3 regions of the Pseudoalteromonas marina genome follow, and region 2 is predicted to be linked to each of the others. Evidence: predicted binding sites of a transcription regulator. Region 2 holds the regulator's gene; each other region holds the start of a gene.
The links. The regulator sigma-54, encoded in region 2, starts transcription at its own class of promoters, with help from an activator protein. The targets are predictions, from matches to a motif close to GTTGGCACGNNNNTNGNNT.

Region 1: a site for sigma-54 is predicted at 1,442-1,460, ahead of PMAN_RS17465 (hemerythrin domain-containing protein). Genes of this name have one in related genera too.
Region 3: a site for sigma-54 is predicted at 1,637-1,655, ahead of nirB (nitrite reductase large subunit NirB). Genes of this name have one in related genera too.

The regions. Positions count from the first base shown of each region.
Region 1 covers NZ_AHCB03000012.1:352,838-356,126, reverse strand. Annotated here, with positions in the region: gene PMAN_RS17470 (tetratricopeptide repeat-containing diguanylate cyclase) at 1-1,249, shown strand, start outside; gene PMAN_RS17465 (hemerythrin domain-containing protein) at 1,498-1,923, shown strand; gene PMAN_RS17460 (hypothetical protein) at 2,009-2,422, opposite strand; gene PMAN_RS17455 (TonB-dependent receptor) at 2,669-3,289, shown strand, end outside.
Region 2 covers NZ_AHCB03000005.1:250,203-253,491, reverse strand. Annotated here, with positions in the region: gene lptA (lipopolysaccharide transport periplasmic protein LptA) at 1-386, shown strand, start outside; gene lptB (LPS export ABC transporter ATP-binding protein) at 383-1,108, shown strand; gene PMAN_RS01185 (RNA polymerase factor sigma-54) at 1,178-2,677, shown strand; gene hpf (ribosome hibernation promoting factor) at 2,704-2,991, shown strand; gene ptsN (PTS IIA-like nitrogen regulatory protein PtsN) at 2,996-3,289, shown strand, end outside.
Region 3 covers NZ_AHCB03000005.1:1,192,610-1,195,898, forward strand. Annotated here, with positions in the region: gene nirB (nitrite reductase large subunit NirB) at 1-1,487, opposite strand, end outside; gene PMAN_RS05590 (hypothetical protein) at 1,898-2,134, opposite strand; gene PMAN_RS05595 (LruC domain-containing protein) at 2,392-3,289, shown strand, end outside.

The DNA.
Region 1 (3,289 bases), on a different contig from region 2:
AATAACATACGCTAAAAAAGCGCTGATCGCATATCAGCAAACTCAAGATGGCTTATATACAGCTAAAGCTTACTGGAGCTTGGGCAATGTATTACTTGAAATAAATAAACCAAACGAATCCCTCATTTATCTAGACAAAGCACTCTCTTACTTTGAATCTGTTAACATGCAAAAAGGACTGTCTTTTGCTCAGTATTCAATTGCTAATATTTTATACAAACAAGAAAACTACGAAGATGCGCTCGCCTTAGCCACAAAAAATATTGAGGTTGCCCACCTAGCCGGAATAGGTGATATGAAACTCGCATCGATGATATTGATGCTAGATATTTATAAAAAACAAGGTTTACTTGAAAAAGCCGATAAAATGAACGATGAAGTATTTTCGATGATCGATGATTTTAGCCGCAGCATTTATAAAGCCGATTACCTTCAAAAGCGATACCAGTTAAAACGAAGCCTCAACAAAACAGACGATGCATTTGACGCAATGGAGCAAATGCTTACATTTATGAAAAAGCATTACGAAGCCACCAGCGAAACAAACATTAAAACGCTGCAAATAAAATTTGAAGTAAAAGAAAAAGAAGAAAAAATACTCCAACTAGAATACGACAAAAACATTAACGAATTACTCGCCAAAGAAGAGTATCAACAAAAAATAATTTGGCGGTTAAGCGCAACAATTGCGTTTATTTTAGTTATTATGTCGTTATTACTTATTTATAAACAAGTACTACAACGTAAAAAATATTATAACATTGCGCTAACTGACTACTTAACTAGCAGTTTAAATCGACGCGGTATTATGCAAAAAGCGGCTCAAAAACTTAAGCAAAGCAATGCTACAATTGCCATTGTCGATCTAGATTTGTTTAAGCACATTAACGACACTTACGGCCACGATGTGGGTGACTCCGTTCTTAAAGCTTTTGCTCGTGCAGCACAAAATACACTTGCTGGTGACGACCAATTTGGCCGCTATGGTGGTGAGGAATGGTTATTTGTTTTAAACACTGTTGATAAACAAAGCGTTAAAACAACGTTCGATTCTATTGCCAATACACTGATAGATATTTGCAGCGAAATAGAAGGCTTAAATAATACTGAAACCATTACGTTTAGCGCAGGTGCAGCAATTAGCTCCTCTTCTAACCGCTCACTTGAAAAACTGATCATACATGCTGATGAGCTTCTTTATAAAGCCAAACAAAGTGGCCGCAATCAGGTTAATGTTGAGCAGCCCTAGGCGTATTAAAGCTTAACAAACACATACCCCCCAAATATGTTTTTAACAAGCTAATTGTAAAAAGCTGCACGTGAAGTATAAGCTCGTATTAAAAGTAAGAAATTATTTCATCCTCTCGTCTGTAAAAAATACACAAACAATCCAAAAATATAGCCTAAAACATATAAACTCATTATTTTCAATAACTTAAAATCTGGCACTGCGTTTGCTTATTAGTTATTAAGCAACGTAATTGATTAGGATGATTTATGAATATTTTTGAAGCACTACGTAATGATCATGACAAACAACGCAAACTAGTTGACGCGCTTATTCAAACCAAGGGCGACACAAAAAAACGTCATAGCTTAATGGATGAGCTAAAAACAGAGCTAGAAGAACATGCAAAATTTGAAGAGCGCTACTTTTATAATCCATTAATTTGTGAAGATTTAACGCAAGAAAAAGCACGCCACAGTGTTGCAGAGCATCATGAAATTGATGAACTAATTGAACAACTTGAAGACACCGAAATGAGCTCATCAGCATGGTTAGTAGAAGCTAAAAAACTACACCATTTAGTGCATCATCACTTAGATGAAGAAGAGCATGAAGTATTTCAACTAGCAGGTAAAGCGCTGTCTGAAGGGCAAAAAGAGCGCTTAGGCGACAAATATAACGACGCAATGCATTAATCGTAAAAGTAAGAATTCATACACCTCCCTGTGTACTTTTGGTTATAAGCTAATTGGCTTATAACCATTTTTTTGTCTGGCTGTTTTATTTAACAGTATATTTTACGTCTTGATCCCGTAATAAATAAAGTGCAAAACACGCTGCCCACATTGGCCACGCAGTAAAAAATAATAAGTTATTAAAGCCATCAATGTACTGATTGTAAGATGAAAGCGTTGATAGGCCGTGCATTATGAAAATAATACCGTAAGTAATACGTTTTTTAATACCTGCTAAAAACGCTAAAACAAGAACTAGCTGCACCGCACCAATAATGTAAGCCACCATATCTGTAGAGCCACTAATCCCATAAAAATGCTCAAAAATACGTGCGCTATGTCCAGGGTTAACAAACTTATCGAATGTCCACATAACCATTACAATAAACACACCTACACGCAAAGATAAAAGTGACCACTGCAAACGATTTTGAACATCACTACTTAAAGAACCCGTCATAAAATTTCCTTTAAAAATATATAAATAAACCAAGAACAGAACAAGACCGTATAAGGTATGATTAATTTCAAACTACTTAGATTTAATTCGAGTGAGTATTCAACAACATTTAAAGCTTAAGACTATAATAAGAATAATTTGCACGCATCCATTCTAAAAATTAAAAAAGTTTTACTTTAATTGAAAGATATTTTTATTCCTTTCGGTCTTTATCGCCAATAACTAATTACACTAGAGAGACAACCCTTGAAACACGCATACTTAGCGCTATCGTTAGCCACCATATTAAACACTCCCCTTGTTGCTTTTGCAGCTGAAAAAACGCAAGTAAAAGATTCGATTGAACACATAGAGGTGGCTGGTCAAGTTATAAATTCTCAAGGTCTTTCTGTTAAAAATGAAACAATTGACGGTCCTTTTGGTGATAACTTAGCACTTCAAGACATAGCACGCTCAGTTACGCCTATTTCAAGCGAACTTATAGAACAGCTTAACATTACTACTTTACAAGATGTATTAGCAGTAAGCCCAAACACATACTCTGCAAGTGGCTTTGGCGCGCCAAGTTTACCTACTATTCGCGGTCAATTGGGTGAGCTTTTTCAAGATGGTACACGTCGTCAAGCAGGTAACAATGGGTTTGGCGTGCCGTTATCGTTCAATTCTGTCGAACAAATAGATGTAGTAAAAGGCGCACCGCCGGTTTTGTTTGGTTCAAGCCAACGCAACGGTGGATTTGTTAACTTACAGTCAAAAGTAGCGTCAACGGACGAAAGTAAAGGCAAAGCGAGTTTATCGGCCGGTCGTTGGGACCAATACAGTGCGCAAATAGATTACACTGCGCCAATTATTAAAGACAAAGTTGGG
Region 2 (3,289 bases):
TCTTCGAAAAAAATGTTGAAATTATTCATGGCGACAGAAAAATTACCGCAGACCGCCTTGAGGTTCACAAGCGTGATGAGCTAGGCGACAACAAGCAATTGTTAATTGCCACAGGTACGCCTGCATATTTTGAAGAAAAACAAGCCGACGGCACAATAATGAGCGCCAGCGCTAATGAAGTTAGATACGATGTTTCAACGCGTTTTTTAACATTAATTGGAGATGCAGAGATATCTCAAGCTGGGCAAAAAATGAATGCTAAAAGCATTACCTACGATATAGAACAGCAGCTTATTAGCGCCGAAAAAGATGAAAGCTCAACTGACCGTGTACACACTATCTTAGTGCCTGTGGAGCCTAAAAAAATTGACAAAGGCCAACCATGAGCACATTAAAAGCAGAGCTACTAGCCAAAAGCTACAAAGGCCGTGAAGTTGTAAAAAATGTGGGCTTAGAAGTTCAAGCTGGCAGTATTGTAGGCTTGCTTGGGCCAAACGGCGCAGGTAAAACAACAACCTTTTACATGATTGTAGGTTTAGTCCCTAGCGATAAAGGCAAAATATCTATCGACGAGAACGATATTACGCTTTTACCTATGCACAGTCGTGCTAGATTAGGCATTGGCTACTTACCACAAGAGTCGTCTATATTTAGAAAATTAACAGTGTATCAAAACTTAATGGCTATTTTAGAAACTCGAAAGGAGCTCACTAAGCAAGCCAGAGAAGATACATTGAATAATCTATTAGATGAATTTAGCATTCAACACATTCGGGATAGCAAAGGTATGGCATTATCGGGCGGAGAACGTCGCCGAGTAGAGATTGCACGTGCTTTAGCCGCAGATCCAAAGTTTATTTTGCTAGACGAACCATTTGCCGGTGTTGACCCTATCTCAGTATTAGATATTAAAAAAATTATTGAACACCTGAAAAACCGTGGGATTGGCGTATTAATAACAGACCACAATGTAAGAGAAACCCTTGATGTTTGCGAAAAAGCCTACATTGTTTCTCATGGGGAACTGATTGCTTCTGGTACCCCTGAACACGTATTAAATGATAAAACTGTACGCGATGTATATTTAGGCGAGCAATTTAGGCTGTAACATTTACGCCTTATTTATAAGCATCTGCTAGTATTAACTATAACAACTTAAAAGGATTGTTAGAGATACATGAGGCAATCACTACAGCTGCGCATGGGCCAGCAACTTACAATGACACCTCAGTTGCAACAAGCTATTCGCTTGCTGCAATTAAGCACATTGGATCTTCAGCAAGAAATACAAGAAGCGCTCGACAGCAACCCATTACTTGAGGTTGAGGAGCAAGACTATGCCGATGATCTTGCGGGCAAAAATGAGCAAAAAGCAGATAACGATGAAGTTACAGTAACCGTATCTGTAGATGAAGCCCCTAGCGAGTATGAACAAGACAGTGGTGAAGCGCTTGCTAAAGATACCGTAAGTGACGACATGGCAATGGACGTTAGCTGGGATGAGTACATGAGTGCAGCCCCTGCATCATCTTCAGGCCCAATGCCTGAAGATGAGTCTATATATCAGGGCGCATCAACTGAAACGCTTCACGAATATTTAATGTGGCAATTACAATTAACGCCATTTAGCCCTACAGATGAAGCCATTGCTATTGCTATTGTAGAAGCGGTGGATGATTCAGGCATACTGACACTCAGTTGCGAAGAGATTTTAGAGAGCTTTAATCAAGATAATGACGATGACGTTGAGGTTGAACTTGACGAAATAGAAGCTGTATTAAAGCGCATTCAGCTATTTGACCCAGTGGGTATTGCGGCACGTAGCTTACAAGAGTGTTTGTGTATTCAGTTAAATCAATTTGATAAAGGCACGCCTTTTATTGATGAAACAAAAATGATTTTAACCGAGCACATTGATTTGTTAGCTGCTCGTGACTACCGTACATTAATGAAAAAAACGAAGCTCAAAGAAGATGAGCTTAAAGAAGTAATGACACTTATTCATACGCTCAACCCTAAGCCTGCAGACACAATAGTACGAGAAGAGTCTGAGTATGTAATACCTGATGTGTCAGTTAAAAAAATTAAAGGCCGCTGGATTGTAGAGTTAAACCCAGACAGCATGCCAAAAATTCGTGTAAACAGCCAATATGCAGCGATGTCGCGTACAGTTAAATCAAGCGGCGACAGTCAATTTATTCGCTCACATTTACAAGAAGCTAAATGGTTTATAAAAAGCTTAGAAAGTAGAAATGATACACTTTTAAAAGTAACTAACTGTATTGTTAAACAACAACAGGGCTTTTTTGAACACGGGCCAGAAGCCATGAAACCGATGGTTTTAAATGATGTTGCTGAAATGGTAGAAATGCACGAATCAACAATTTCGCGCGTAACCACGCAAAAGTATATGCACACACCGCGTGGAATATTTGAGCTTAAATACTTTTTCTCAAGCCACGTAAGTACCGAAAATGGTGGAGAGTGTTCATCTACTGCAATACGTGCACTTATTAAAAAATTAATCGCAGCAGAAAACTCAGCAAAACCATTGAGTGATAGCAAAATTGCGGATATATTGGCTGAGCAAGGAATTAAAGTAGCGAGACGTACAATCGCAAAATATCGCGAATCTCTGGCTATTCCACCGTCAAATCAGCGAAAGAGCCTGATTTAAGACGCTAAACAAAGAGGGTAATGCTTATGCAACTAAATTTAACTGGTCGTCATGTAGAACTAACTGATTCATTAAGAGACTATATAAATACCAAATTTGCGAAGCTAGAAAGGCACTCTGATCATATTAATAATGTTCATGTCATTCTTGATATAGAAAAATTAAATCAAAAAGCAGAAGCAACTATTCATGTAAGTGGTGCTGAATTATTCGCATCCACTGAACATCAAGATATGTATGCAGCTATTGATTCATTGATTGACAAGCTTGACCGTCAAGTAATTAAACACAAAGAGAAGCTTGCTCGACACTAATATGATGAAATTAAGTTCACTTATATGCCAGGACTGCAGTAAAGCTGCGGTCCTTTTTAATAGTAAAAAAAGAATTTTAGAGTTTATTAGCGAGCTGGCTCACGATAAATTACCGTATTTATCTCAACAGGATATTTTGGGCGCTTTATTAACCCGCGAAAAGCTAGGCAGCACAGGGATAGGAAGAGGTATTGCTATTCCACATGGCCGAATGAGCGGCGCACAAGAACCTTTAGCATTGGTGTTAGTAAGTGAAACACCGATTAATTTTGATGCTATAGACAACCGCCCTGTTGAT
Region 3 (3,289 bases), 940 kb from region 2:
ACCACATGGAGTAATTCTTGACGCGAATACGCGAAGTGCTCACAGAGGTGATTATTTACTTCAACGCCTCGACTTGCCAGTTCGTCGTCTACTACCGATTTAAGTAACGCTGCACAACCACCGCAACCGCTGGCAGCTTTGGTGCATGATTTAACTGAGGCTAAATCGCATGAGCCACCATCAATAGCTCCCACAATGTCGCCTTTACTCACGTTATGACACGAACAAATAGTGGCTGTATCGGGTAGGGCGCTGCCCGCAAGAGAAGGGGCGCCGGCGCTATCTGGTAAAATTAAACATTCAGGGTGCTCTGGTAAGTCCATGTCGTTTAACATGTATTGAAGTAGCGTATCGTAATCACTGGTATCGCCAACAAGGACAGCGCCTAAAAGCTTATCGCCAGTTTCATTTAATATAATTTTTTTGTAGCAATCTCTAATTGGATCTTGATAAATGAGCTCTTTGCAGTTGGGCGTTTTTGCATGCGCATCACCAATAGATCCTACTTCTACACCTAGTAGTTTTAATTTAGTGCTCATATCTGCACCTAAAAACTCAAGCTCGCCGCCACTTAGCTGGCTTGCTGCAACGCGAGCCATGTTGTAACCCGGCGCCACTAAGCCAAATAACTTTTTGTCCCATAGGGCACATTCGCCAATAGCCAAAATATCAGGGTCTGATGTTTGGCACTGGTTATTGATAACTATACCGCCACGCTCCCCAAGCTCTAGATCAGCCACTTTACCTAGCTGATCATAAGGACGAATACCGGCAGAGAATAAAATTAAGTCGGTTTCTAAATAAGTGTCGTCTGAAAAGTTTAATCTAAAGCGGCTAGTTTCACCTTTAACTATTTCGCTGGTCGCTTTTGATGTATGAACAGTCACACCCAGTTTTTCTATTTTATTTTTTAATAGCGTGCCGCCTTGCTCGTCTAGCTGGACAGCCATAAGCTGCGGCGCAAATTCAACAACATGTGTATCAAGTCCTAATTGTTTAATGGCGTTCGCGGCTTCAAGTCCCAATAAACCACCACCAATAACTACACCACTTTTACTGGCTGCGGCACTGGCTTTTATTTGCTCTAAATCCTCTAGGGTGCGATAAACCAAACAATGTGGTTGATCGTTTCCCTTAATTGGCGGCACAAACGGGAACGAGCCCGTAGCAAGTACAAGCTTATCGTACGGGTATTGATCGCCTGTTTGGGTATTAACAACTTTGTTTACTCTATCTATGCCTTCAACCCATTGGTTAGTGAATACATTAATATTGAGTTGTTGATAATTTTCTAAAGTTGTTAGCGCTAAATCGTTTGCTGTTTTACCATCAAATACGCTTGATAAATAAACACGGTCGTAAGCTAAATTTGCTTCACCACACAAAACAGTGATGTTTGCGTTAGCATCGCTTTGGCGCATTTTTTCTACAAAATGATGTCCGACCATACCATTGCCAATTATTAGTATTTTTTGCGCGGTTTGCATTAGGCATTCCTTCAGTGACGGTTTAAATTTTACACACAAAAAAGCCCGTCACGATTGTAATTAAATACAATTGTGTACGGGCCTCTTTGCCTCTGGTTGCTTTTTCAACCAATATGTATGCCGTTAATTAACGTGCTTAGTGTTCAATAAAGCAATAACCTAGCCATAAGTTTAAGTGATTGATTAATAGTGACATTAATGTGCTTTTAGGATTTAGAGATTTAAAAACGAACACTTTAGGTGCAAGGTTAGTACTAATTAGTGCAGTAAAAAATATATTTAATGTTTTGAAAATGAGTGAGAGTTATCCCCATTGTTTTGTTAAATTGTGGGAGATACTCATATGGGTATGTTGCGTGCAACATCCATTTAACCAGTGATAAGCGCTAACGTGTTTTTTAGCTATGTAGTTAACTATTAATGAAAGCGAGCAGGGTAAACATAGTTATATAGAAGCCAACGCCTAGCGCAATAACCGGCACTACTTTTTTGGATTTCCTTTGTTTAAAACTAGCATAATCTTTAAATTCCATTTTATAGCTTCCAAACGTTGTAACTTTTAACAGCATACAACCTGTTGCATAAAACAAGAAACCGAAGGCTGTTTCAATTAAAAGCCATAAAAATATATCTGTAACAATGCTCATTTTCCCCCTTAATCAAAAAGCTCAGCTGATTAGCGTAAACCAATAATAGTAAAGCATAGTTATTGGTAAAAAATAATACTTAAATTGTAAGTAAACGTGCGAGTGTATTCTCTTACATTTTGCAAAATGCAAACTTGTCAGTTGCAAACTGCATTAGGATTATACTGAATTTATTTTATTTATAATGAATTCATAGAGTTAAGTTTTGGAATAGACCCTGCAACAGTTTAATTACTTAACTTTTTAAGGGCTAAATTATGAAACTAAATAAACTTGCAACAGCATGCTTAGTTATATTTCCATGCGCTGTGCTCAGTCAACCATTCGAGTCGTGCCCCAGCCAGGCATTTTTAATGCAAGATGCTAACGCGCAACTATACGGAATAGATTTAGTTTCAGCTAAACCTACCGTTTTAGCATCGCAGCTAACGTTCGCTAACGAATTAAATACTAACAGCGTTAATGCAGTTGGTTTTAATTATAAAGATCAATACATGTACGGTTACAGTAAGCAAACGCCTGGTAGCGTAGTGCAGCTTGGCAGCAACTACGAAATGAAGCGGCTAAACGTACAAGGTTTACCTGCCACTAATTTTTACGTCGGTGATATACAAGTTGTAGGTGAGGGCAATGACCAACGAGCTACCTATTATGTTTATCATCCTAACTTTGGCCTATATGGTATTAATTTAGATGGTGACTTAGATGCATCTATTACGGCAAGTTTGTTAACCAATACAAACACTTGGAAATTATCTATTTATGACTTTGCCTTTCACCCAACTAGTAACCTTTTATATGCGGTTGAGCCAAATGGCAATTTATACGAAATAGATATTGCAGCAAATACCCATACGTTAATTACTCAAGTTGATGTAGGCGATGATACTGGCGCATTTGGCGCGGCTTATTTTGATGTGAAGGGCCAGTTTTATTTTAGTAACAATAAAAGCGGTAAAATCCATAAAGTTGATTTAAGTGTTAGCCCAGTCGTTGGCTACACCCCGGTGGCAAATGTGTTTACATCGGGGCCTAAATCAAGTCAAAACGACGGTGCGCGCTGTGCCATTGCCGAAGTAAAAGTAACTGATAGCTCAATTGATTTTGGTGACGCGCCAGCGCCTTACAACACAAGCCTTGAGCAAAGTGGCGCAA